One region of the Streptomyces sp. NPDC048565 genome, then DNA from elsewhere that is predicted to be linked to it. Evidence: riboswitches for the same ligand, from Rfam matches in the RefSeq annotation. Region 1 holds a riboswitch; each other region holds the start of a gene.

Region 1 (7,896 bases):
GTGCGCGAGCGCCGGGTCGAGGCCGCTCGTCGGCTCGTCCAGCACCAGCAGCCCGGCCCCCGTCACCAGGGCGGAGGCGAGAGCAAGACGCTGCTGCTGGCCTCCGGAGAGCTGGTGCGGGAAACGGCGGCGTACGGTCCCCCAGTCCAGGCCCGCCAGGGCCAGCGCCCGGCGCGCGGCGGGCTTTCGCGCGGCCCGCTCCGGATGCCCGATGGCGGCCAGCTCCGTGAGCGCTCCGCCGGCCCTGCGGACCGGATCCAGCACCGTCTCCGGGTGCTGGGGCAGATGCGCGGCCCGGCCGGCCCGTGCCGCCGGACGCCTGGCGGGCTCCAGGAGCAGCAGGTCCGTACCCCCGAGCAAGGCGCGTCCGGTCAGCCGCACCCCGTCGCGCGAGGTACCGAGCACCGCCAGGCCGAGCGTGGTCTTCCCGCTGCCCGACGGTCCGACGACCGCGGTGACGCCGCCCGCCACGACGGTCAGCGCGACCCGGTCCAGCAGGGGGCGCCGCGTCCCGTCGGCGTGGGCGGAGACTTCCGGGATGTCCAGCAGCGGCGTGCGGGCGGAGCCGGTCATCGGCCTCTCCTCCTTCGCGCGAGGGCCCGGTCCACCAGCAGGTTGCCGCCGACGCACAGCGCCGTCAGCAGACCGGCGGGCACCAGTACCGCGGCGGGCTGGGTGAACAGGGCGTCGCTGTTGCGCTCGATGAGCACCGCCCAGTCCGGGGACGAGGCGGGCAGCCCGAGGCCGAGGAAATTGGCGGACGCCAGCAGATAGAGCACCACGGCGAACCGGCCGCCCGCGTCGGTGGCGAGCGGGGCCGCCAACTCCCGTGCCAGGTGCCGCAGATGGATGTACGCCCAGCCGTGCCCCTGCATCCACAGCGCCTCGACGACCGTCCGGGAGGCGGGTGCGAGCGCGGCCCCGCGCACCAGACGGGCGACAGCCGGGATCTGGAGGACCCCGGCGACCGCCACCAGCCAGTACCGGTCCCGATGCCCCGTCGCGGCCAGCGTCATGAGCACCAGCAGACCGGGAAACGCGAGCAGCAGATCGAGCCCGCGCATCACCGTCTCGTCGAATCCACGCCGCCGGCCCGCGGCCAGCAGCCCCAGCGGCACCCCCACGCACATACCGACCAGCAGCGCGCCCAGGGCGCTGCCCAGCACCGAGACGCCTCCGTGCAGCACCAGCCACAGCACGTCGCGGCCCAGGACGTCCGTGCCGAGCGGATGTCCCGCGCCGGGCGGCTGCGAGGGCAGGGTGCCGTCGGTGGACGGCGCGTCCCCGGCCACCCACGGTCCCAGCAGAGCCGCGAGCACCGGCACACCGAGCAGCGCCGTCGCGATCCACGGGCGGCGCGGCAGCCGTGTACGCGGGGGCCGGACCTTCTCCCGTACGGTCATGCCGTCACCTCCCGGCGCGGTGCCAGCCGGTGGGCGACCAGGTCGCCGACGAGGTTCACCGCGACGGCGGTGCCCGCGAACAGCAGGGCGTACGTCTGCACCTGGGGCAGGTCCCTGTTCTGCACCGCCTCCACGAAGCCGCTGCCCAGCCCGCGGAATCCGAACACCGCCTCCACCAGTACGGCGCCGCCCAGCAGCCCCTCCACGCAGCGGGCGAACTGCTGGGCGGCTGGACCGAGGGCGCCCGGCAGGACATGGCGCAGCACGACCGTCCGTTCCCGCATTCCCAGCAGCCGCAGGTGCTCGGCGACGGGGCTGTGCCGTCCGGCCGCCACACCGGCGCGTACCTGCCGTGCCAGATCGCACAGGTGCCTGGCCGTCAGCACGGTGACGGGCAGCACCAGTACGGCCGGCTGCGCCAGCAGGGCGGTGGTGTCCATGCCGATGGCGGTGGCCGGCAGCAGTCCGGCCGCCAGCGACACCGAGGCGACCAGCAGCAGCCCGAGGACGAACTCCGGCACCGCGTGCAGCACCACGGCGGCCGTGTTCAGCACCCGGTCGACGCGGCTGCCCTCCCGCAGCCCGGACACCGTACCCAGCAGTGGTGCCAGCACCGTGACCAGCACAAGGGCGGGCACACCGAGCAGCAGTGTCACGCCGGTGCGGTGGCCGATGTCGTCGCCCACCGGCAGCCCGGTCGTCAGTGAATTGCCGAAGTGACCGGTGAGCAGATGGCCGAGCCAGTGCCCGAAGCGGGTCCAGGCCGGCTCGTCGAGACCGAGCTGTGTGCGCAGCGCCGCCACCTGTTCGGGCGTGCCGAGTTCACCGCGCAACACATCGGCCGTGTCGCCGGGCAGCAGTGAACCGACGGCGAACACGGCGACCAGCACCACGAGGCACTGCAGGACCGCCAGCAGGGAGCGACGAACGAGATAGGCCCGCACGTCAGCCGACGCGGACCCGGTCGAACCGGGCCCAGTCGTGCGAGTTGGGAGGCGCGGCACGCAGGCCGGTGACCGATGGCCCGATGGCGTCGTTGGCGTCGGAGAACGCCCACACCAGCAGCCCGGACCCGTCCCGCGCGATCTTCTGGGCGCGTGTGAGCAGCGCCAGCCGGTCCTGCTCCCCGCGGGTGGTGCGGGCGCGGTCGAGCAGGGCGTCGAACTCCTTCGAGGCGTACTGCGTCTGGTTGCGGGCCGCGCCGCCCCGGACCCGCTGCTGAAGGAAGTCGGAGACCGGCAGCGTGGAGGTGGTGTTGAAGGCGGCGACGCCCTTCGTCCTGATCTCGCTGAAGTACGTACTGGAGGCACGGGTGTTGGCGCCCAGCTCAAGACCGACCTCGTGCAGCTGCCGCGCCATCAGGTCGGCGGCCGGCTCCCACGCGGCATCCACGGAGCTGGTCTCCACGGTGATGCGCAGTCCTTCGGCGCCCGCCTCCTTCACCAGCTTCCGCGCCTCGGTGACGTCCCGCTCGCGGGGCCGCAGATCCTCCGGGTAGCCGCGCAGGCCCATCCCGAAGAGGTCGTTGCCCACCTCGCCGTGCCCGGCGAGCGCGACCCGCACCAGCGCCTCGCGGTCGATCCCGAGCTGTACGGCCCGTATCAGCCGCGGGTCGTCGAACGGCTTACGGCCGGTACGCAGCAGCAGTTGCTGCGCCGTGGCCCGCCGGGCGGTCAGCAGGCGCGTCGAGCCGTTCTTCTTCAGCCGCTCCACGGAGGCACCGGCCATGTCGGCGGCGTAGTGGACCTGGCCCGACAGCAGTGCGTTGAGCCGCGCCGACTCCTCGTTCGCGGGGACGATCTCCAGCTCGGCGATGTGCGGGGCGCCGTCCCAGTGGCCGTCCCAGCTCCGGTAGCGGGCGGTGCCGCCGGGCGTGAACGACACACAAGTGAAGGGGCCGGAGCCTATGGGCTCGCGGAAGTCCTTCGTCCCGTCGGGGACGATCTCGGTGCCGGGGCCTGCGAACACGGTGGGGAACTCGAAGTTCGGCGCCTTCAGCACGAGGACGACGGACCGCTCGCCGTCGGCCTTGCTCGCGTCGAAGTCGATCGCCGAGAGCAGCACCTGCGAGGGCGATCCGGTGGCGGGGTCGGCGGCGCGGCGGTAGCTGTAAAGGACGTCCTTCGCGGTGACCGGTTTCCCGTCGTGGAACTCCGCCTTGCGCAGCCGTACACGCCACCGGGTGCCGGAGGCGTCGCTCTGCCAGGACTCGGCGAGCCGTTCGCGGACGGACATGTCGTCCGCGTAGGTGCCGAGGGTGTCGTACAGGGCCTTGGCGCGGGCCTGGTCGACGAAGTTCGGGGCGACATGGGGGTCGAGGGTCTCCTGCGACCCGCCCGAAGTGAAGGCCGCGCGGAACCGGTCGCCGCCTCCACCGTCCTTGGAGTCCCCGCCACAACCTGTGAGCAGTCCTGAGGCGGCCAGTGCCAGGCCGCCCCCGGCAGCCAGCACGCTCCGCCTGCCGGGTGCCGGGCGATTGCCTGATGGTGGCCGGTGTCCCGACTCCGTCCGGGCATGCAGCGTCACAGCCGATCCTTTCCGGGGTGTCCTCGCCCCTGCAGTTGGACCGGCGACAGGTCAGTCTCCTGGCTCCCGGATCATCGCTCCCCTCCGCCTTCCCGTCCGCTGCCGCGGACAGTGACATACAGGAGGACCGCTCCCCGGTCACAGTGGCGGGACCGCGCCGGATTCTCACCGGCTTCCTGATCCCTGTCGCCTCGTGCACTCATTGTGAACCACGAGATGGCGAGGACTTGCCCCAGGCCCATTCACACCGCCGTGGTGGCTGTCGAGGCCGACCGAGGGCGACGCTGCGGATCATGATTGCATTACGCGCCTTATATGCCTTTTGCGGCGCCGAAGGTTTTGCCGTTCAACGCGCGTCCACCGCGACGTTGAAAACTTACGCGAAGAATATCCGTTATGTGAATTCGACTTGACCGGATCGCGACCTGATCAATCTTGACGTGCTCACGGGCAGTTGAAATCGTCAGCAGCAGCGCCGCCGAATCGGGCAGCCGCCCTGAACTGCCCTGTTTCGTCACGGGGTTGCCGCCCCATGCCCGGTGCGTGTCACTCCCCCACCACAGACTCCCACACCGAACGGTTTCGCTCCAGTTAATTTCTGACCCCGAGAGCCCGCGCGTCCTGTCCGAGCAATCGCGACCCGGTGCCCGGTCAATGCGGCCAAGCGATCCAGTCACTCACCGGACCTACGGGCCGACACGTCCCATAGCAAGAAAGGCCGACTCACAGTGCTGCGTTACATCGCCCGCAAAGCAGTCGGCTGGTTTTTGATGATCGCCATCGCGACCAATCTCACGTACTTCCTCGCTAACGCCTTCCTCAAACCTGCGTCGAACTACACCGCGCTGCGACCGCCTCGAACTCCAGCCCAGGTCAACCACTCGCTGGCGCTTTACAACCTCAATCCGGACAAACCGATCATGGATCGGTGGTGGCACTGGATCACTCGGATCGTGACTCACTTCGACTGGGGCAGTTCGCCGACCGGAGGCAGCGTCAACGACCAGGTCGGCTATCGGATTTTCGTCAGCGGGCAACTGGTCCTTGCCTCGACCGTCCTGGCCATCGTCATCGGAGTCGGGCTGGGCGTCTACACCGCGTCGCGCCAGTACAAGGCCGCCGACCGGGTGTGGCAGGGAATCTCCGTGCTCTCCTTCAACACGCCCTCCGCGGTGGCCTCCCTCGGGGTGGTGCTCGCCGCCATCGCGCTGAACCAGGCCGTGGGCAGCACTCTGCTGCCGGTGGCGGGAGCGCAGAGCCCCGACGTCGTCGGGTTCTGGCCGGTCTTCGGATCCAGAGTGATGCACGCCATCCTGCCCACGATCTCGCTCACGTTCATCTCCTACGCCGGATACCACCTGTTGCAGCGATCGCTGCTGCTGGATCACATCAACTCCGACTACGTCCGTACGGCACGATCGAAGGGGCTGACGCGGAAGCAGGCCATCTACCGGCACGGGCTACGGACGTCGATCATTCCCGTCGCCACTCAGGTCGCGTTCGCGATGCCGGCGCTGTTCACCGGCGCGGTGATCACGGAAACGGTCTTCGCCTGGCACGGCATGGGTGAGTACTTCACCAAAACCATCAGCACGAACGACGTGCACGGTGTCGTCGCCGTCGCAGCCTTCGGTGCCCTCATGACGGCCATCGGCGCGATCCTGGCCGACCTCGTCGTCGTGGCCCTCGACCCCAGGATCAGGGTGAGCTGACATGGCAATCAACATGCCCGGCATCGGGCCCGCCGCCGAAGAGGCGCACCCCGAGGAGGCTGCAGCAGGAGAACCGGGGAAGACCGGCCCCAGTGGCAAGCGCCTCTCCCCGTCCAGGCTCTACATACGGCGCTTCGCTCGCAACAAGGCGGCGCTGGGCGGTCTGATCCTCTTTGCCCTCCTCGTGTTCTTCTCGCTGTTCGGCCGGTATCTGACCCACTGGGACCACACGGAGGCGGACTTCACCGCACTCACCGTCTCCCCCGGGGTCGGCGGCCATCTGCTGGGTACCAACGGCGCGGGCAACGACGTCTACGCCCAGCTCGTGCACGGCCTCGGCAGATCACTGATCATCGCCGTGACGGTGTCGCTGCTGACCACCGCCATAGCCGGACTGTTCGGTACCACTGCCGCCTACTTCGGCGGCAAAATCGAGCGGGCGATGCTCGGTCTCGTGCACTTCCTGCTCATCCTGCCCTCGTTCCTCATCATCGCCCTGGTCGGTACGCACTACCGCGGTGAGTGGCAGGTTCTGGTGGTCGTCCTCACGCTGTTCGGCTGGATGCTCACAGCCAGGGTGATCTGGTCCCTGGCCACCTCCCTGCGGGAGCGCGAGTACGTGACGGCGGCCCGCTTCATGGGCGTCAGCCCGATACGCACCATCGTCCGCCACCTGGTACCCAACATCGGGTCCTTGCTGATCGTGACGTTCACCCTCGGTGTCGCCGCGACCGTGCAGGCCGAGACGGCGCTCTCCTTCATCGGTTTCGGCGTCAAGCAGCCCGACGTATCGCTCGGTTCCATGCTCGCCGACGGGCAGAACACGCTGTCCACCGCCCCCTGGCTGTTCTACCTGCCCGCAGCCATGGTGGTGCTGCTCACCGTGGCGATGGCGCTCATCGGTGACGGTCTGCGCGACGCCCTGGATCCCACATCGCAGTCTGGAGGCCGCGCATGATCGAGCAGCGCGCTGTCACGACCGAGCCCGGCGCCCAGCAGGCCCTGCTGTCCGTGCGCGACCTGAAAGTGGCCTTCCCGTCGGAAGCGGGCCGAGTGGACGCCGTGCGCGGTGTCTCCTTCGACCTGCACCGCGGCAGGACCCTGGGCATCGTGGGCGAGTCGGGGTCGGGCAAGTCCGTCACGTCCATGGCCGTCATGGGGCTGCTCCCCGACTACGCCTCGGTCACCGGAGAAATCACGCTCGGCGGGAAGAACCTCCTCGACCTCGACGACCGTCGGATGTCGAAGGTCCGCGGCCGGCACATCGGCATGATCTTCCAGGACCCGCTCTCGTCGCTCACTCCGATCTTCAGCATCGGAGCCCAGATCGTCGAGTCTCTCCAGACCCACCAGGACATCTCAACCTCGGTCGCTTGGAAACGAGCCGTAGAACTGCTGGACCTGGTCGGCATCCCCAACCCCGATCGCCGCGCCAAGGGATTCCCGCACGAGTTCTCGGGCGGCATGCGGCAGCGGGCCGTCATCGCCATGGCCATCGCGAACGACCCCGACCTGATCATCGCCGACGAGCCGACGACCGCTCTCGACGTCACCGTGCAGGCGCAGATCCTCGATGTCCTCAAGACGGCCCAGCGTGAGACCGGGGCCGCGGTCATCCTGATCACCCACGACCTCGGGGTGGTGGCCGGATCCGCCGACGACGTCATGGTGATGTACGCCGGCCGCCCGGTCGAGCGTGCCAGGGTGGACGAGCTCTTCTCGCGGCCCCGCATGCCGTACACCATCGGCCTGATGGGTGCGATCCCCCGCCTGGACGACCGTGCCAGGCAGGCGCTCACCCCGGTCCCGGGTACTCCACCGCTCCTGGTGGACCTTCCCGACGCCTGCCCCTTCGCGGACCGTTGCCCCGTCGTACAGGACGCCTGCCGGGAGGCCGAACCACCCCTCTTGGCGATCGCCGAGGCCGGCACCGCCGATGAGCACTCGACCGCGTGCCGGCGTGCCACGGAAGTCGACGACGGCGCCATCGGCGGCGAGCCGGTCTACCCCGTCCCGGCCGACAGGGAGCACGGGGGTACGCAGGTCCCCCGAGAGGACCGGCCGAAGGTCCTGGAACTGATCGATGTCACCAAGACCTTCCCGCTCACCAAGGGCGGCCTGCTCAAGCGCAAGGTGGGCACGGTCTTCGCCGTCAACGGCATCGACCTGGACATCCGCGAGGGCGAGACGCTCGGGCTCGTCGGCGAGTCGGGGTGCGGAAAGACCACCACCCTGCTGGAGATCATGGAGCTGAA
Region 2 (7,896 bases), on a different contig from region 1:
TCCAGGACCGGGTACGCGAGGCGGGCTTCACGCACTGGACGCTCATCAAGCCCGGCTACTTCATGGAGAACCTCCTCCCCTCCAAGGAGATCGTGTTTCCCCGTGGAGTGGAGGGCGGCCTGGTGACCCTGCTGAAGCCCACGACCCGGCTGTCCCTCGTGGCTGTCGACGACATCGGCGGGGCGGCTGCGGCCGCCATCGCCGCACCTGAGCGTTTCCACGAGGTCGAGCTGGAGCTGGCGAGTGACTACCTGTCCATGACGGACATCGCCGCGGTCCTCTCGCGCCGTCTCGGTGTCGAGCTGACCGCGCCCGACCTGACCGCGGAGGAGGCAACCGCAGCGGGGATGCCCGACATGGGCTTCGGCCAGTCACACATCAACGAGCACTCCCAGCCCGCCCGGCCGGAATTCGCGCGGGAGCTCGGCATCCCCCTCACCACCTTCGACGAGTGGGCCGGAGCCCATCTGCGGCCGGCCTCGGCCTGAGGTCCACCCCGGGGACCGTGACACCCCGTCAGGCAGGCCGTAGCTCGAACCAGTCGAAGGCCGGCGCGCCCCGGGTCGCGTACATGCCGACCACCCGGCCGGTGAAACCCCCGGCAACCTCGGTGGTGAGGTAGCGCCCGTCGAGTTCGGCGAGTACCTCGAAGTCCCCGTCGGCAGTCTCGTACCCCAGGCGCAGGGTGTCGGGGCCGCCCACCCGGAGGCCGGACACCTCCGCGGTGCCGTCGCCCTCGGGACGTACGGTGACGGTGGGCGGCAGTACACCTGTGGTGGTCACATCGATCCTCAGGACCAAGGGGCCGGTGGGTACCGTCCGTTCGGCCACGGTCCGGCGCAACGGGCCTATGCGTGCGACCGCACGTACCCTGCCGTCCTCGGCCTCCACCTCGTAGTGGTGGGCCTCGTCGAGCCGTACGGCTATCCCGCCCCTGCCTCCTTCACCAGGGTCGGCCAGCACCCGCGCGCTGCAGTCCGGATCACGCTGGCGCCTCCCGACGAACAGTGCGCCCGGCCGGTCCAGGCTGTCCGCGCGGGCGTGCAGCACCAGATGTCCGGGCCGCTCGTCCAGGCGTACGGCGCCGGGGTCCTGCCGGCGCAGCGACACCCAGCAGGGTGCGAGTCCCGCGGAGTCGAAGTCGTCGCGGTGCGGCTCGTCGGGCCAGGGGTGCGGGGGCAGCGCCGGAGCCTCGGCGCGCGGTTCCAGCGGGCCGGGCAGGGGCCATTCGTCCACCCAGCGCACCGGCGCCAGGAACGTCTCCCGGCCCAGACCGTGGTATCCGGGCGTGTCACCACGGGGCCTGGTGCCCAGCAGGACCATCCACCAGGTTCCGTCGTGGGCCTCCACCAGATCCCCATGGCCGGTGTTCTGGACGGGGTGGCCGGTGCTGCGGTGGGACAGCACGGGGTTGTCCGGGTGCGGTTCGAAGGGGCCCGGCAGCGTCCGCGCCCTGGCCACCGACATCGCGTGCCCGCGTTCCGTCCCGCCCTCCGACAGGAGCAGATACCACCAGTCGCCGATCCGGTAGAGGTGCGGTCCCTCGGGATACTGGAGCCCGCTTCCCGACCACATGTCCACCGGCTCACCGAGCAGTTCGCCCGTCTCCGGCTCGATGCGCACCCCACGGATCCCGTCGTGGGAGAACACGCACCAGCAGTCGCCCTCGTCGTCCCAGGCCAGATCGGGGTCGATGCCCGGGATGCCTACCGGCACGGGCTCCGACCACGGACCCGCGGGGTCCTCGGCGGTCACCAGGACGGTGCCCGCACCGGCCACCACGGTCGTGATCATCCAGAAGAGGCCGTCATGATGTCGCAGCGTGGGCGCGTACACCCCGCACGAGGACGGAGCCGTGTCAGGCAGCGCCAACTGCGACGAGCGGTCCAGGACGTGTCCGATCAGCCGCCAGTGCACGAGATCCCTGCTGTGCCACAGCGGCACCCCGGGGACGTACTCGAAGCTGGACGTCGCCACGTAGTAGTCCTCGCCCACACGGCAGATACTCGGATCCGGACTGAAGCCGGGTATCACGGGATTCTCGAAGAGCACCTGGACCGTCCTCGGGTCAGGCCCTGCGTAACAGGGCCATGATCGTTGAAGCGCTTCGAAGATGGCAGCGTCGCATCAGCGTGTCAAGGGACCCGGCAGATCTACGACAGCCTTCGCAAAAACGCGAGTTGGCCGCGTCGAAACGCTTCGACGCCCCTTTACGCAGAGGGCCGAATCATGGGCACCCAAAACCATGTGCGCGACCGTCGGGGCGGGGAGCAGACTGCGGGTATGGACCGAGAAGCTGTCGGATCTTCCGGCGTGAACCCCTCGGCGCGGTAGAACCGCATGCTCGGGTTCCCGTCGGACGCCCGCCTGTTGATCGTCAACTGCGACGACTTCGGCATGTATCCCGCGGTCAACACGGCGGTGATCGAATCGATCGAGCAGGGGATCGCGGGGTCGTGCAGCCTCATGACCGTGTGTCCAGCGGCGCAGGACGCCGTACGGCTGCTGCGGCGACGGCCGGACATCCCGTTCGGGATCCATCTCACCCTGGTGTGCGAGACGCCCCGGCACCCCTGGGGCCCTCTGGCCGCGAAGGAGAAGGTGCCCTCGCTGCTCGACCGGGCGGGCGACTTCTTCGCGCCGACGACCGCCGGACGGGCCGCCCTGCTGGGCCGGGCCCGGCCCGACGAGGTCGAGACCGAATTCCGCGCGCAGTTGGACGCCGTGGCCGACACGGGGCTCACACCCACCCATCTGGACTTCCACTGCCTGGCCGACGGAGGCCGCGACGACATCCTGGACCTGACGGTGGAACTGGCCGGGGAGTACGGCCTCGCCGTCCGTGTATGGCTGGAGCCGGGACTTCTGGCGATGCGGCGACGGGGGCTGCCCGTCGTCGACCATGACTTCCTGGACAGCTTCTCCCTTGCGACCGAGGACAAGGCGGCACGGTATGCCCGGCTGCTCCAGGGGCTGCCGATCGGGCTCAGCGAATGGGCTGTGCGTCCCGGTCTCGGCGGCCGTGAGGCGATGGCCGTCGACAGCGGGTGGCGGGTGCGCCGTGCCGACCACGACTTCCTCACGTCGCCGGAGGCCCGGGAGGCCGTGGCACGGGAGGGCATCACGGTGATCGACCACCGGGCCCTCCAGCGTGTCTGGGCACGCGATGCCGGGGCCGCCGTGAGCCGCCGCCCCGGCCATCCGCATGCTGGACCTGGCTCACCGGATGCCCGGACGGACCCGTAGGCTGGCGGGTGCAGCTGGTTCGCCCCGTCCGCCAGACGGGATGCGTCGCAAGAGGGAACCCGGTGGAATTCCGGGACTGCCCCGCAGCGGTGAGCGGGAACGACCGCCGTCATACGCACTGGGTCCGACGTACCGGGCCTGGGAAGCGACGGCCAATAGGTGTCCTCCTGGAGGGCGTGCCCGCGAGTCCGAAGACCTGCCATCTGCCCGCGTGCGAACGAACCGTGCGCGGACGATCCCGGTGACCTCGTGGGCGGGTCGGCGTACATACCAGGCGGATCACCGCGTCGTCCGGCGCGCCTCCCGTCCGGTACGTCACCCCTTCGCGCTCTCGTCCCGTCTCCGGGATCTCAGGGATTCATCTCGCGAAGGAGATCTCCGTGACCACCGAGCATCCGACCGCAGCGCGGTCCACCGTGTACGGCTACCCCCGGCAGGGACAGAACCGGGAACTGAAGAAGGCCGTCGAGGGCTACTGGAAGGGGCGGGTCACCGCGGACGCCCTCCGCGCCACCGCCGCGGAGCTGCGTCGTTCCACCTGGCAGCAGCTCGGCGCCGCAGGTATCGACGAGGTCCCGACCGGGGACTTCTCGTACTACGACCACGTGCTGGACACCACCGTCATGGTCGGTGCCGTTCCCGCACGCCACCGTGAGGCGGTCGCAGCCGACCCGCTCGACGGCTACTTCGCGATGGCGCGTGGCACGCAGGACGTCGCACCACTCGAGATGACCAAGTGGTTCGACACCAACTACCACTATCTGGTCCCGGAGCTGGGCCCGGACACGGTCTTCACCGCGAACTCGGCCAAGCAGGTGGCCGAGCTCAAGGAGGCCGTCGCGCTCGGGACCGCCGCCCGGCCCGTCCTGGTGGGTCCGGTGACATATCTGCTCCTGGCCAAGCCCGGCCCGGGTGTCGCCGCGGACTTCGACACGCTCACGCTCCTGGACCGTCTGCTGCCGGTGTACGCCGAGGTGCTCGGCGACCTGCGTGCGGCAGGAGCCGAGTGGGTGCAGCTCGACGAACCCGCCCTCGTCCAGGACCGCGGCCAGGCCGAACTGGCCGCCGCCGAGCGCGCCTACCGACTGCTGGGTACGCTCGCCGACCGGCCCAAGCTGCTGGTCGCCTCCTACTTCGGCCGTCTCGGCGAAGCCCTTCCCGTCCTCGCCAAGGCACCGGTGGACGGGCTCGCACTGGACTTCACCGAGGCCGCCGCCGCGAATCTGGACGCTCTGGCCGCGGTCGGCGGGCTTCCCGGCAAGCGCCTGGTCGCCGGGGTCGTCGACGGGCGCAACATCTGGATCAACGACCTGGAGAAGTCGCTCTCCACGCTCGGCACCCTGCTCGGGCTCGCCGGACGGGTCGACGTGGCACCCTCCTGCTCCCTGCTGCACGTCCCCCTCGACACCGCGGCCGAACGGGACATCGACCCGCAGCTCCTGCGCTGGCTGGCCTTCGCCCGGCAGAAGACCGCCGAAGTCGTGACTCTGGCCCGGGGAATCACCCGGGGCACCGGCGCCATCACTGCCGAACTCGCCGCCAACCGGACCGACCTGGCCTCCCGCACGCACTCCCCGGTCACCAGGGACCCCGCTGTGCGCGCCAGGACAGCCGCGGTGACCGAGGACGACGCCCGCCGCTCGCAGCCGTACGGTGAACGAGCCGCTGCCCAGCGTGCGCACCTCGGGCTGCCCCTGCTGCCGACGACCACCATCGGTTCCTTCCCGCAGACCGCCGAGCTGCGCACCGCCCGGGCCGACCTGCGCACCGGACGCATCGACGCGGCCGGCTACGAGGAGCGCATCAAGGCCGAGATCCAGGAGGTGATCTCCTTCCAGGAGGAGACCGGCCTGGACGTCCTGGTGCACGGCGAAGCCGAACGCAACGACATGGTCCAGTACTTCGCGGAGCAGCTGACGGGGTACCTCGCCACCCAGCACGGCTGGGTCCAGTCCTACGGCACCCGCTATGTCCGTCCTCCGGTGCTTGCAGGCGACATCTCCCGCCCCGAGCCGATGACGGTGGGCTGGACGACGTACGCCCGGTCGCTCACCGACCGTCCGGTCAAGGGCATGCTCACGGGCCCTGTCACCATGCTCGCCTGGTCCTTCGTCCGCGACGACCAGCCCCTCGGGGACACCGCACGCCAGGTCGCGCTCGCCCTGCGCGACGAGGTGAAGGATCTGGAGTCGGCGGGGACTTCGGTCATCCAGGTGGACGAGCCCGCACTGCGCGAGACACTGCCGCTGCGCGCCGCCGACCACCGGGCGTATCTGGCCTGGGCGACGGAGTCGTTCCGGCTCACGACCAGCGGGGTGCGGCCGGAGACACAGATCCACACCCATATGTGCTACGCCGAGTTCGGCGACATCGTCCAGGCCATCGACGACCTCGACGCCGACGTCATCAGTCTGGAGGCCGCGCGCTCCCATATGCAGGTCGCCCACGAGCTGGCGGACCACGGATACCCGCGTGAAGCGGGACCCGGCGTGTACGACATCCACTCGCCCCGTGTGCCGAGCCCCGATGAGGCCGCCGAGCTGCTGCGTACCGGCCTGAAGGCGATCCCGGCCGACCGGTTGTGGGTCAATCCGGACTGTGGGCTCAAGACCCGCGGCTGGCCGGAGACCCGCGCGTCGCTGGAGAACCTCGTGGCCGCTGCCCGCACGGTCCGCGGCGAGCTGCCGGCGTCCTGATCATCAGGACCGGCCGGGGCGCGCCCGTGCTCCCCGGCCGGTCCCACCACGCCATACCCCGGGAACACTAATTACCTATTTCAACCTGTTTGCAGGGTTTGATGGCGGGTACCCCACAGAGAGGGCGGAATGAAGCGTTCCGCTGCGGGGCCGTACGGAGCCGCGGGCTGAGCCGTCGTCCGCGTCCACCGGTGCCGCCGCCCCGAAACACCGACGAGAAGGAGTCATCCGTGTCCTCGGTACCCGCCATCACGCTCAACAACGGTGTGGAGATCCCCCAGCTCGGCTTCGGGACCTTCCAGATCCCGCCGGAAGACACCCGCGAAACCACTCTGGCGGCCCTGGAGACCGGCTACCGGCACATCGACACGGCGCAGATGTACGGCAACGAGCAGGAGGTCGGCCAGGCGGTCCGCGACTCGGGTCTCGACCGTTCCGACGTCTTCGTCACCAGCAAGCTGGACAACGACGCCCATCCGTACGACGACGCCCTCAAGGCGTTCGAGCGCACCATGGAGAGGCTCCAGCTGGGCCATCTCGACCTCTTCCTCATCCACTGGCCGCTGCCTGACAAGGGCGACTTCGTGGAGACCTGGAAGGCGCTGGAGGAGATCTACCGCTCAGGTCGCGTCAAGGCCATCGGCGTGTCCAACTTCCAGCCGCACCACCTGCGCCGGCTGCTGGACGGCGGCACCGTGGTGCCCGCTGTCAACCAGATCGAGGTGCATCCCTACCTCACCCAGGACACCGTCAGGTCCTTCGACGCCGAACACGGCATCGCCACCGAGGCCTGGTCGCCGATCGCACAGGGCAAGGTGCTCGACGACCCCACGCTCTCCCGTATCGCGGAGCGGGTCGGCAAGTCGACGGCGCAGGTCACGCTGCGCTGGCATCTGCAGCGCGGGGACATCGTGTTCCCCAAGTCGGTGACTCTGCGGCGTATCCAGCAGAACTTCGACCTCTTCGACTTCGAGCTCACCGAAGGGGACATGGGCGAGATCAGCGCCCTGAACCGCGACGAGCGCACCGGGTTCGACCCGGACCGGTTCAACGGCTGAACGTCTCCACGCAGCGCAGGACCCGCCCCTCCGGGAGGGACGGGTCCTGCGGCACGGAGAGATTCAGCGTGTCACTTCAGGGCGGGCGGTGCCGAGTCCGCCGACGTACCCCACTACGAGGGTTCCGCGCCGACCTCGAAGGACAGGTCGCGGGTGTGGCGGATGTCCTCGGTGGTCAGATACGTCTTGCCGTACGCGGCCCCGTCCGTCCGCGCCGACTGGATGTAGCGCGCCGAGTCGGAGGTGCCCGGAGCCGTCACGGTCAGCCTGCCCTTGGGGTAGTAGCGCCGGTCGAGGGTCAGGTCCACCCTTTCGAAGACAGGGGTCGACAGGCCCCAGGTGTCGGTGCCCGGCTGGACCGGGAAGATCCCGATCGAGGAGAGGACGTTCCAGGCGGACATCGTCCCCAGGTCGTCGTTCCCGGTCATCCCGGTCGGGGTGTCCGTGAAGAGCGTGAGCGCGGCGTGGACCACGTCGGTCGTCTTCCAGGGCTGACCGGTGGAGAGGTAGGTGTACGGGGCGATCAGGTCGGGTTCGTTCTGCGGGTTGTACTTGTCCGCGTTGTAGTAGTCGTACGGTCCGTTCACCCACACCTCGGCTGCGGTCTTCGCGGGGTCCTCCAGCAGCTGCTCGTAGGCGAAGAAGGAGTCGAGCCGTTCGTTGGCGGACGCGGTGCCACCGATCAGGTCGACCATGCCGGGCAGGTCCTGCGGCACGAGCCACTGGTACTGCCAGGACGTGCCCTCGTGGAAGCCCTCGCTCTCCGCCGGGTCCACGGGTCCTGTGAAGTCACCGTTCTCGTCCCGCGCCCGGAAGAAGCCGGTGGAACTGTCGAAGATCTTCCGGTAGTTCTGCGCCCGCTCCGTGTACCGCGCCGCGTCGTCCTCGTGCCCCAG
Region 3 (7,896 bases), on a different contig from region 1:
TCGAGGAGCAGCGACATCACGGCGCCCTTCACCGCGCTCATCCGCTGCCGTGCCGCCATCGACCCGGAGGCGTCCACGACGAACAGCACGAGATTGCCCTCGCGCCCCTCCCGCGTCGCCTGCCGCAGATCGTCCCGCCGTACGACCAGACCACGCCCCGAACGGCCGCGCGCCCGCTGGTGCGGCGCGGCCGCCTGCACGGTCGCCGCCAGGTGCAGCTTCGTCAGCGCCCCCTCGGGCCGGCGCGACCCGGTGGTCCGGCCGTGCTCGGTACGCGCCCGGGAGCGCCGCCCCGCCGCGCCCTCGCCCAGGCCCGGCACGCTGAGCATCTTCGTACGGAACGGCTCGCCGGCCCGCACGGGCTGCTGCTCCCCGCCCCCGCCCGGCGCGGGCGCGTCGCCGCTCCCGGTCTCCTGCCCGCCGGGCGCGTCGGAGCCGTCGGCCTCGGGGCCGCCCGTGTCCTGCCCGCCGTCGTCAGGACCGTCCGTGCCCTTGCCGCCGTCGTCGGGGCCGCCGCCCTGCGGGGGCACCCCGCCGCCGGGCCCGTCGGGGTCCGGGTCGTCGTCGCCCCCGTCATCTCCGCCCTGCGCGTCCGCGGCCTCGTCGAGCGCCTCGTCCAGCTTGTCCTCGTCCAGGCCTGGCGCGTCGAAGGGATTGCGCCGGCGCCGGTGGGGGAGTGCCAGGAGCGCGGCCTGCCGCACATCGTCCGCGACGACCTCCTCACGCCCCGCCCACGCCGCCAGCGCCGTCGCGGTGCGGGCCATGACGATGTCGGCCCGCATCCCGTCGACCTCGAACGCCGCGCACGTCGCCGCGATCTGCCGCAACACGCCGTCGCCGAGCACCACACGGGGGAGCAGGGCGCGCGCGGCGACGATCCGCTCGCGCAGCGCGGCCTCCTCGTCGGCCCACCGCGCGGCGAAGGCGTCCGGGTCGTCGTCGTGGGCGAGCCTGCGCCGTACGACCTCGACGCGCAGGTCCGTATCGCGTGAGGCCGCCACCTCGACGGTCAGTCCGAAGCGGTCCAGCAACTGCGGGCGGAGCTCGCCCTCCTCCGGGTTCATCGTCCCGACCAGCAGGAAGCGTGCCGCGTGACGGACGGAGACGCCCTCACGCTCGACGTACGAGGCGCCCATGGCCGCCGCGTCGAGCAGCAGGTCCACCAGGTGGTCGTGGAGGAGGTTGACCTCGTCGACGTAGAGGATGCCGCGGTGGGCGTCGGCGAGCAGCCCCGGCTCGAAGGCCTTCACGCCCTCGGAGAGCGCCCGTTCGATGTCGAGGGCACCGACCAGCCGGTCCTCCGACGCGCCGACCGGAAGCTCCACGGTCCGCGCCGGACGCGACACGCCCGTACGCGTCTCGTGGGGCCCGTCGGGGCACGCCGGATCGGGCGCCCCCGGGTCGCACGAGAAGCGACACCCCGGCACGGCCTCCACCTCGGGCATGAGCGCGGCCAGCGCCCGTACGGCGGTGGACTTCGCGGTCCCCTTCTCCCCACGGACCAGGACCCCGCCGACGGCGGGACTGACGGCGTTGAGCAGGAGCCCGAGCCGTAGATCGTCCTGTCCGACGATGGCGGTGAAGGGATACGGCGTACTCACAGGGCCTCCTCGTTCGCAGAAACATCAGTAGTGCGGGGCTGCGCCTCAGGCCCGTCCGGCGCCCGGGGCGCCCCCGGCGCGATGAACGGCAACCCCACCGGCGCACCGCCCTCGATCAACCGCCACAACGCATCCGTGTCCGCGTGTTCCTCGATCAGATCCCCCAGCCGGTCCAGCTGTTCCTCCCGCAGAGCACCGAAAACGGTGTCCGGCGCGGCAACGAACCGCCGCCCGGCGGCCCGGGCCACCTCCGCCAGGAACCGCCGCCGGAACCCGTCGCTCTCCAGCGAGCCGTGCCAGTGCGTCCCCCAGACCGAGCCCACCCGGCACCCGTCGAGGAACGGCTCACCGCCGCTCACCTCGGCGACCCCGTGATGGATCTCGTACCCCTCCACCGGCTCCCCGAGCGCCGAACCGACGGGCCGGCCGAGCACCTTCCCGCGGCCGAAGCGGACCCGTACCGGCAGCAGCCCGAGCGCGTCGACCACCCCGGCCCGCGACTCCACGTCGTCCTCGATGCGCTCGCCCAGCACCTGGAACCCGCCGCAGATCCCCAGCACCGGGCGCCCCTCGGCTGCCCGCCGCCGCAGCGCCTCGGCGAGTCCCCGCTCGCGCAGCCACGCCAGCGCCTTCACGGTGCCCCGCGTCCCGGGCACGACGACGAGGTCCGCGTCGGCGAGCTCGTCCGCCCGGTCCACGAACCGCACCACCACACCCGGCTCGGCCGCCAGCGCGTCCACATCGGTGAAGTTCGACATCAGCGGTACCGCGCACACCGCGACCCGCAGGACGTCGTCGCCGTGGGGCGGCGCCACGACCGACTCCCGTACGGTGCCGCGCATCGACACGCTCCCCCGAGCTCTCAGCTGCGTTCGAGCAGGGGGGACCCCCATCCCGTCCTCCTCGTCGATGCCCAGACCGTGGGTGTACGGCAGCACCCCGTACGTACGACGCCCCGTGAGCCCGAGCAGCATGTCGAGCCCCGGCTCCAGCAGCGACACGTCACCGCGGAACTTGTTGACGAGATATCCGGCGACCAGCGACTGGTCCTCGGGGCTCAGCAGCGCCGTCGTGCCGAAGAACGAGGCGAAGACGCCGCCCCTGTCGATGTCGCCGACCACCAGCACGGGAAAGCGCGCGGCCCGCGCGATGCCCATGTTCACGATGTCCGTACGCCGCAGGTTGATCTCGGCAGGACTGCCCGCCCCCTCGCAGATCACGGCGTCATACGTGCCCCGCAGCTGCTCCAGGCAGTCCACGACCGTGCCCAGCAGTGCCTCCTGCCGCCCCCCGTGGTAGCCACGCGCACTCATCTCGCCGACCGGCTTCCCCATCAGGACGACCTGGCTCGACCGGTCGCCGCCCGGCTTCAGCAGCACCGGGTTCATCAGTGCCGACGGCTCCACCCGGGCGGCCTGCGCCTGCATCGCCTGGGCGCGGCCGATCTCCGCACCCTCCCGGGTGACGAAGGAGTTCAGCGACATGTTCTGCGCCTTGAAGGGCGCGACCTTCACCCCCCGGCGCACCAGCCACCGGCAGATCCCGGCGGTGACGACGCTCTTGCCCGCGTCCGAGGTGGTCCCCGCGACCAGCAGCCCGCCGCTCATGTGGCTCTCCGTCCCATGGCCGAACGCCCCGCCGCACACACGGCGAGGGCCAGCGCACTCACCCGGCGCGACAGCCGCACCGCGCGTTCGATGTCCGTGGTCCGTACGTCCCGGCCCGTCGCGCCGCCCAGCACCGGCCGGTGCTCGACCCGCCCGCCGTACGCCAGCGTGCCGCCGAGCCGCACGCCGAGCGCTCCCGCGAACGAGGCCTCCACCGGGCCCGCGTTCGGGCTGGGATGGCGGCCGGCGTCGGCCCGCCAGGCCCGTACGGCCTCGCGTGGCCGCCCGCCCGCGGCCACGGCGAGCGCGGCGGTGAGCCGGGCCCCTGGCCAGCCGGCGACATCGTCGAGCCGGGCGGACGCCCAGCCGTAGCGCCGGTGGCGGGGGGACTTGTGGCCGACCATCGCGTCCAGGGTGTTGACGGCGCGGAAGGCGACAAGACCCGGCACCCCGCCGAGCGCGCCCCACACCAGGGCGCCCACGACGGCGTCGGAGGTGTTCTCGGCGACGGACTCCACCACCGCGCGGGCGATCCCGGGGCCGTCCAGCGACTGCGGATCACGCCCGCACAGATGCGGCAGCAGCTCCCGGGCGCGCTCGATGTCCCCCGCGGCCAGCGCCCCGCCGATGGCACGGGCCTCGCGGCCCAGCGAGGTGCCCCCGACGACGGACCAGGTGGCGGCGGCGGTCAGCGCGACCGCGGCGGCCGGACGGTCGCGCACGGCACGGGCGGCCAGCGCTGCGGCGCCCGTGGCGCCCCCGGCGCAGACGAGCGTGTGCAGGGCGCCCCAGCCACGGTGATCGCGCCACAGCCGGTTCTCGACGCCCGCCGCTGCCCGCCCGAAAGCGGCGACGGGATGGCCCCGCCGGGGATCACCGAGCAGCAGATCGCCGATCAGACCGGCGGCGGCGCCGTACGCGAAGACGCGGTCGGCTCGCACCGCTCAGCCGGCCGTCTCGCCTCGAAGGACCCCAGGGCCTGTCGTCCTGGGGGCAGGGGGTGCGCCGACCGACGCAGGGCAGCCAGACATGGCGTATGTCCTCACTCAGGGTCCGCGCCCTGGTTCGACGTGACCGGCGACGAGAGTCTCCTGGCTTCCGGATCCGCAGTTCCTCCGGCCTTCCAGCCCGCGATGGCGGACCGTGACTTCCGAATGGAGGCTGCTCCCCGGTGACAGTGGCGGGACCGCGCCGGATTCGCACCGGCTTCCTCTCCTGTCGCCGTAAACGGCCCCGGCAGTCCACCACGCCCCGTGAACACCAGTCAACCTGCCGTTGACCTGCGAGGCTTCAGTGTGCTGAGACGCACACCGGGCCGGACACACCCGCGGTGTGTCCGGCCCGGCGCCCTGTCCGCGTGGCGGTCAGGCGACGATCAGATAGATCCCGTACGCGACCGCCGCCAGGCACAGCCCGAAGCAGGCGTAGGCGCCGGTGCGCGTCAGGGCGCCGGCCTCGCCGCCGCCCTGCGCCGTCGGCGTCCGCCTGGCCAGACCGGTGACGCCGAGGGTGAAGAGGCCGACCAGTGCGACGGTGGCCACGAGACTGACGCCGAAGACGGTGGCGAGAGCTGCCCAGTCGATGTTCATGCGGTTGTGTCCTTACACCGTGGCCGGGTCGGCCGGGGTACCGGCCGTCGGGGCCGGGATGGTGGTCTTGAGGTCCGGTACGGCGGCACCGGCGGGGGGCGGGCTGACCGCCGCGACGGCGGTGGTGACGACGCCCGCGGGCTCCGCGCCCACCGTCACGTTGGTGTGGTCGACCGGCTTGCGGCGCGACAGCGTCCAGATGGCACCCGAGCCCGCGATCAGCAGGACGGCGACCGCCGTGACGCCCCAGGGGCCCTGCTTGGTCAGGAACTCGGCACCCGCGCCGACCAGTCCGGCGGCCGGCAGCGTGAGACCCCAGGCGACGAACATCCGGGTTGCGGTGGACCAGCGGACCGTGCCCCCCTTGCGCCCGAGTCCGGCGCCCATGACGGCGCCGGAGCAGGACTGCGTGGTGGAGAGCGAGAAGCCGAGGTGCGAGGAGGCCAGGATGACCGTGGCCGCGCTGGTCTGGGCCGCGAAACCCTGCGGCGGACGCAGCTCGGTGAGGCCGCTGCCCATGGTGCGGATGATGCGCCAGCCGCCGAGGTAGGTGCCCATCGCGATGGCGATACCCGCACAGGTGATGACCCAGACGGGCGGGTTGGAACCGGGGGAGAGGACCCCGCCGGTGACCAGGGCCAGGGTGATGATGCCCATGGTCTTCTGTGCGTCGTTGGTGCCGTGGGCGAGCGAGACGAGACCGGCCGAGGCTATCTGGCCGGCGCGGTACCCCTTGGCGGTCGACTTCAGCTGCGCCTCGTCGGTGATCTTCCGGTTGAGGCGGTACGTCAGCTTCGTGGCCAGCAGCGCGGCGACACCGGCCACGACGGGCGCGGCGACGGCGGGCAGCAGGACCTTCGTGACGACGGTGCCGCCGTTGATCGAGGACCAGCCGGCCGACATGACCGCGGCGCCGATGAGGCCGCCGAAGAGTGCGTGGGAGGAACTGGAGGGCAGGCCGACCAGCCAGGTCAGCAGATTCCACAGGATCGCGCCGACGAGCGCGGCGAAGATGACCTCGGTTCTGAGGCCGTTCTCATTGATGATCCCGCCGGAGATCGTCTTGGCGACCTCCACCGACAGGAACGCGCCGACGAGGTTGAGAACGGCGGACATGGCCACCGCTGTCTTGGGCTTGAGTGCGCCGGTCGAGATGGTGGTGGCCATCGCGTTGGCGGTGTCGTGGAAACCGTTCGTGAAATCGAACACGAGAGCCGTCACGATCACGATCGCGAGCAGCAGCGTGATGTGTTCCATTTACCCAGGCAATCGTTCGACGTCAGTGGCACGTGGAACGTAAGCAACCTGGGTGAACGGAAGATGAACTGGGCAGGGCGGCATGGTGACCCCAACCGCGTACGTCCGTTCCGCTTGTGTGTGCGAGGGGTCGCAGCTCGTCCTGGGCCCGGGTCCGGCCCTCCCGGGAGACATCGGTCACCCGGAGGCGAGACCCTACGATCGCCGCATGAGTGACGTGAGCGCGGACGCGATCGGGCAGGCCTGGGACGGTGTCGTCGCGACGGCCCGGCGGACGGCTGCGGAGGGCCTGGTCGTCGGCACCTCGGGCAATGTGTCGGCCAGGGCCGGCGGGATCGTCCTGGTCACGCCCAGCGGGGTGCCCTACGACCGGCTGGGCCCGAAGGACGCCGTCGGCGTCGACCTCGAAGGGCGTCAGGTGCTCGGCGACCTGGCCCCGACCAGCGAACTCCCGCTCCACCTGGCCGTCTACCGGGACACCGACGCCACCGCCGTCGTCCACACCCACGCCGTGCACGCCACGGCCGTCTCCACCCTCGTCCCCGAGGTACCGCTCGTCCACTACGCCGCCGCCCTGCTCGGCGGCCCCGTCCGCACCGCCCCCTACGCTCGCTACGGGACGCGGGAGCTCGCCGACCACATGCTCGCCGCCCTGCGCGACCGCACCGGCTGCCTGCTGCAGAACCACGGCACCGTCACCTACGGCGCCACCCTCGACGAGGCCTACGACCGCACCGCCCAGCTCGAATGGATGTGCAGGCTCTGGCTCACCGCGAGCTCCGTGCCCGGACACCGGCCGAACCTCCTCACCCCGGCCCAGCTCCGCGACGTACAGGACGCCCTGAAGGGGTACGGCCAGCCCGGCTGAGCCCCGGCCCCCCGCACCGTACGGTCGCCGCCCACTGGCACACGCCGCCGCCACCCGGGACACTGGAGCCGTGCGCCCGGCAACAGCGGCGGCAGTGGCCGCAACCTCGATCCTCGGCGCCGGCGCGGCAGCGGTCGCCGCCGGCCGCTACGCCAGCGACGCCGCCCTCGGGGCGCCCTCGCACTCGCCACGGCCCTTCCCCGGTGACCGCCGTCTCACCGTGCACGCCACCGCGGCCGGCCGGATCACCCTGACCCGCTCCTTCCCGGCGCTGCGCCCCGGTACGTACGGCCTGACCGGCCGCGGCGTCCACGCGGTGGTGGGCCCGGCGGTCGAACAGTCGCCCGATGGCTCCGCGGCCTCCGAGGTCTCCGCCGACACCGTCGTACGCCGGCTGGAACGCGTGAACCTCGGCAGCCTGAAGCCCGGCACCAGGGTCCGCCTCACCCCGGAGATCCACCGCGGCGACCCGCTCGCCGCACTCGGCCTCGCGCACAAGGAGGTCGAGATCCCCGGCGAACTGGGCGCCCTGCCCGGCTGGTTCGTGCCCGCGGTGCGCAACACCTGGGTGATCACGGTGCACGGCCTCGGTACCAGCAGGGATCACCCCATGAACGTGATGGAGTTCCTGCACGCCCAGCAGTTCCCCGTGCTCGACCTCGCCTACCGAGGCGATGTGGGCGCCCCGCGCTCCCCGGACGGTCTCGGCCACCTCGGCGAGTCCGAATGGCGCGACCTCGACGCGGCCATCCGCTACGCCGTGCGCTACGGCGCGGAGAACGTCATCCTGTACGGCTGGTCGACCGGCGCCTCGATGGCGCTGCACGCGGCCGTCAACTCCGCGCTGCGCGACCGCATCAGCGGACTCGTCCTCGACTCCCCGGTCCTGGACTGGCAGACCACCCTGCGCGCCCTCGCCTCGGCCCGGGGAGTCCCCTCCGCGCTGCTGCCCCTCGCCGTCCGGGCGGCCCAGG

What was found. A riboswitch is a leader RNA that binds a small molecule or an ion and turns the genes downstream of it on or off. The one in region 1 is predicted to bind cobalamin.
Region 2: another riboswitch for cobalamin. It lies ahead of metE (5-methyltetrahydropteroyltriglutamate--homocysteine S-methyltransferase); the one in region 1 lies ahead of AB0C75_RS32080 (ABC transporter substrate-binding protein).
Region 3: another riboswitch for cobalamin. It lies ahead of AB0C75_RS05980 (cobalamin biosynthesis protein); the one in region 1 lies ahead of AB0C75_RS32080 (ABC transporter substrate-binding protein).

The regions. Positions count from the first base shown of each region.
Region 1 covers NZ_JBEZIH010000035.1:15,657-23,552, forward strand. The annotation lists gene AB0C75_RS32065 (ATP-binding cassette domain-containing protein) at 1-573, opposite strand, end outside; gene AB0C75_RS32070 (ABC transporter permease) at 570-1,403, opposite strand; gene AB0C75_RS32075 (ABC transporter permease) at 1,400-2,347, opposite strand; gene AB0C75_RS32080 (ABC transporter substrate-binding protein) at 2,349-3,854, opposite strand; cobalamin riboswitch at 3,961-4,147, opposite strand; gene AB0C75_RS32085 (hypothetical protein) at 4,241-4,447, opposite strand; gene AB0C75_RS32090 (ABC transporter permease) at 4,658-5,641, shown strand; gene AB0C75_RS32095 (ABC transporter permease) at 5,643-6,599, shown strand; gene AB0C75_RS32100 (ABC transporter ATP-binding protein) at 6,596-7,896, shown strand, end outside.
Region 2 covers NZ_JBEZIH010000011.1:142,536-150,431, reverse strand. The annotation lists gene AB0C75_RS15995 (NmrA family NAD(P)-binding protein) at 1-488, shown strand, start outside; gene AB0C75_RS15990 (glycoside hydrolase family 43 protein) at 517-2,052, opposite strand; gene AB0C75_RS15985 (polysaccharide deacetylase family protein) at 2,341-3,246, shown strand; cobalamin riboswitch at 3,245-3,465, shown strand; gene metE (5-methyltetrahydropteroyltriglutamate--homocysteine S-methyltransferase) at 3,627-5,942, shown strand; gene AB0C75_RS15975 (aldo/keto reductase) at 6,173-7,000, shown strand; gene AB0C75_RS15970 (GH92 family glycosyl hydrolase) at 7,114-7,896, opposite strand, start outside.
Region 3 covers NZ_JBEZIH010000003.1:350,301-358,196, forward strand. The annotation lists gene AB0C75_RS05970 (putative cobaltochelatase) at 1-1,601, opposite strand, end outside; gene AB0C75_RS05975 (cobyric acid synthase) at 1,598-3,208, opposite strand; gene AB0C75_RS05980 (cobalamin biosynthesis protein) at 3,205-4,149, opposite strand; cobalamin riboswitch at 4,293-4,422, opposite strand; gene AB0C75_RS05985 (hypothetical protein) at 4,573-4,797, opposite strand; gene AB0C75_RS05990 (inorganic phosphate transporter) at 4,810-6,054, opposite strand; gene AB0C75_RS05995 (class II aldolase/adducin family protein) at 6,263-6,922, shown strand; gene AB0C75_RS06000 (alpha/beta fold hydrolase) at 6,993-7,896, shown strand, end outside.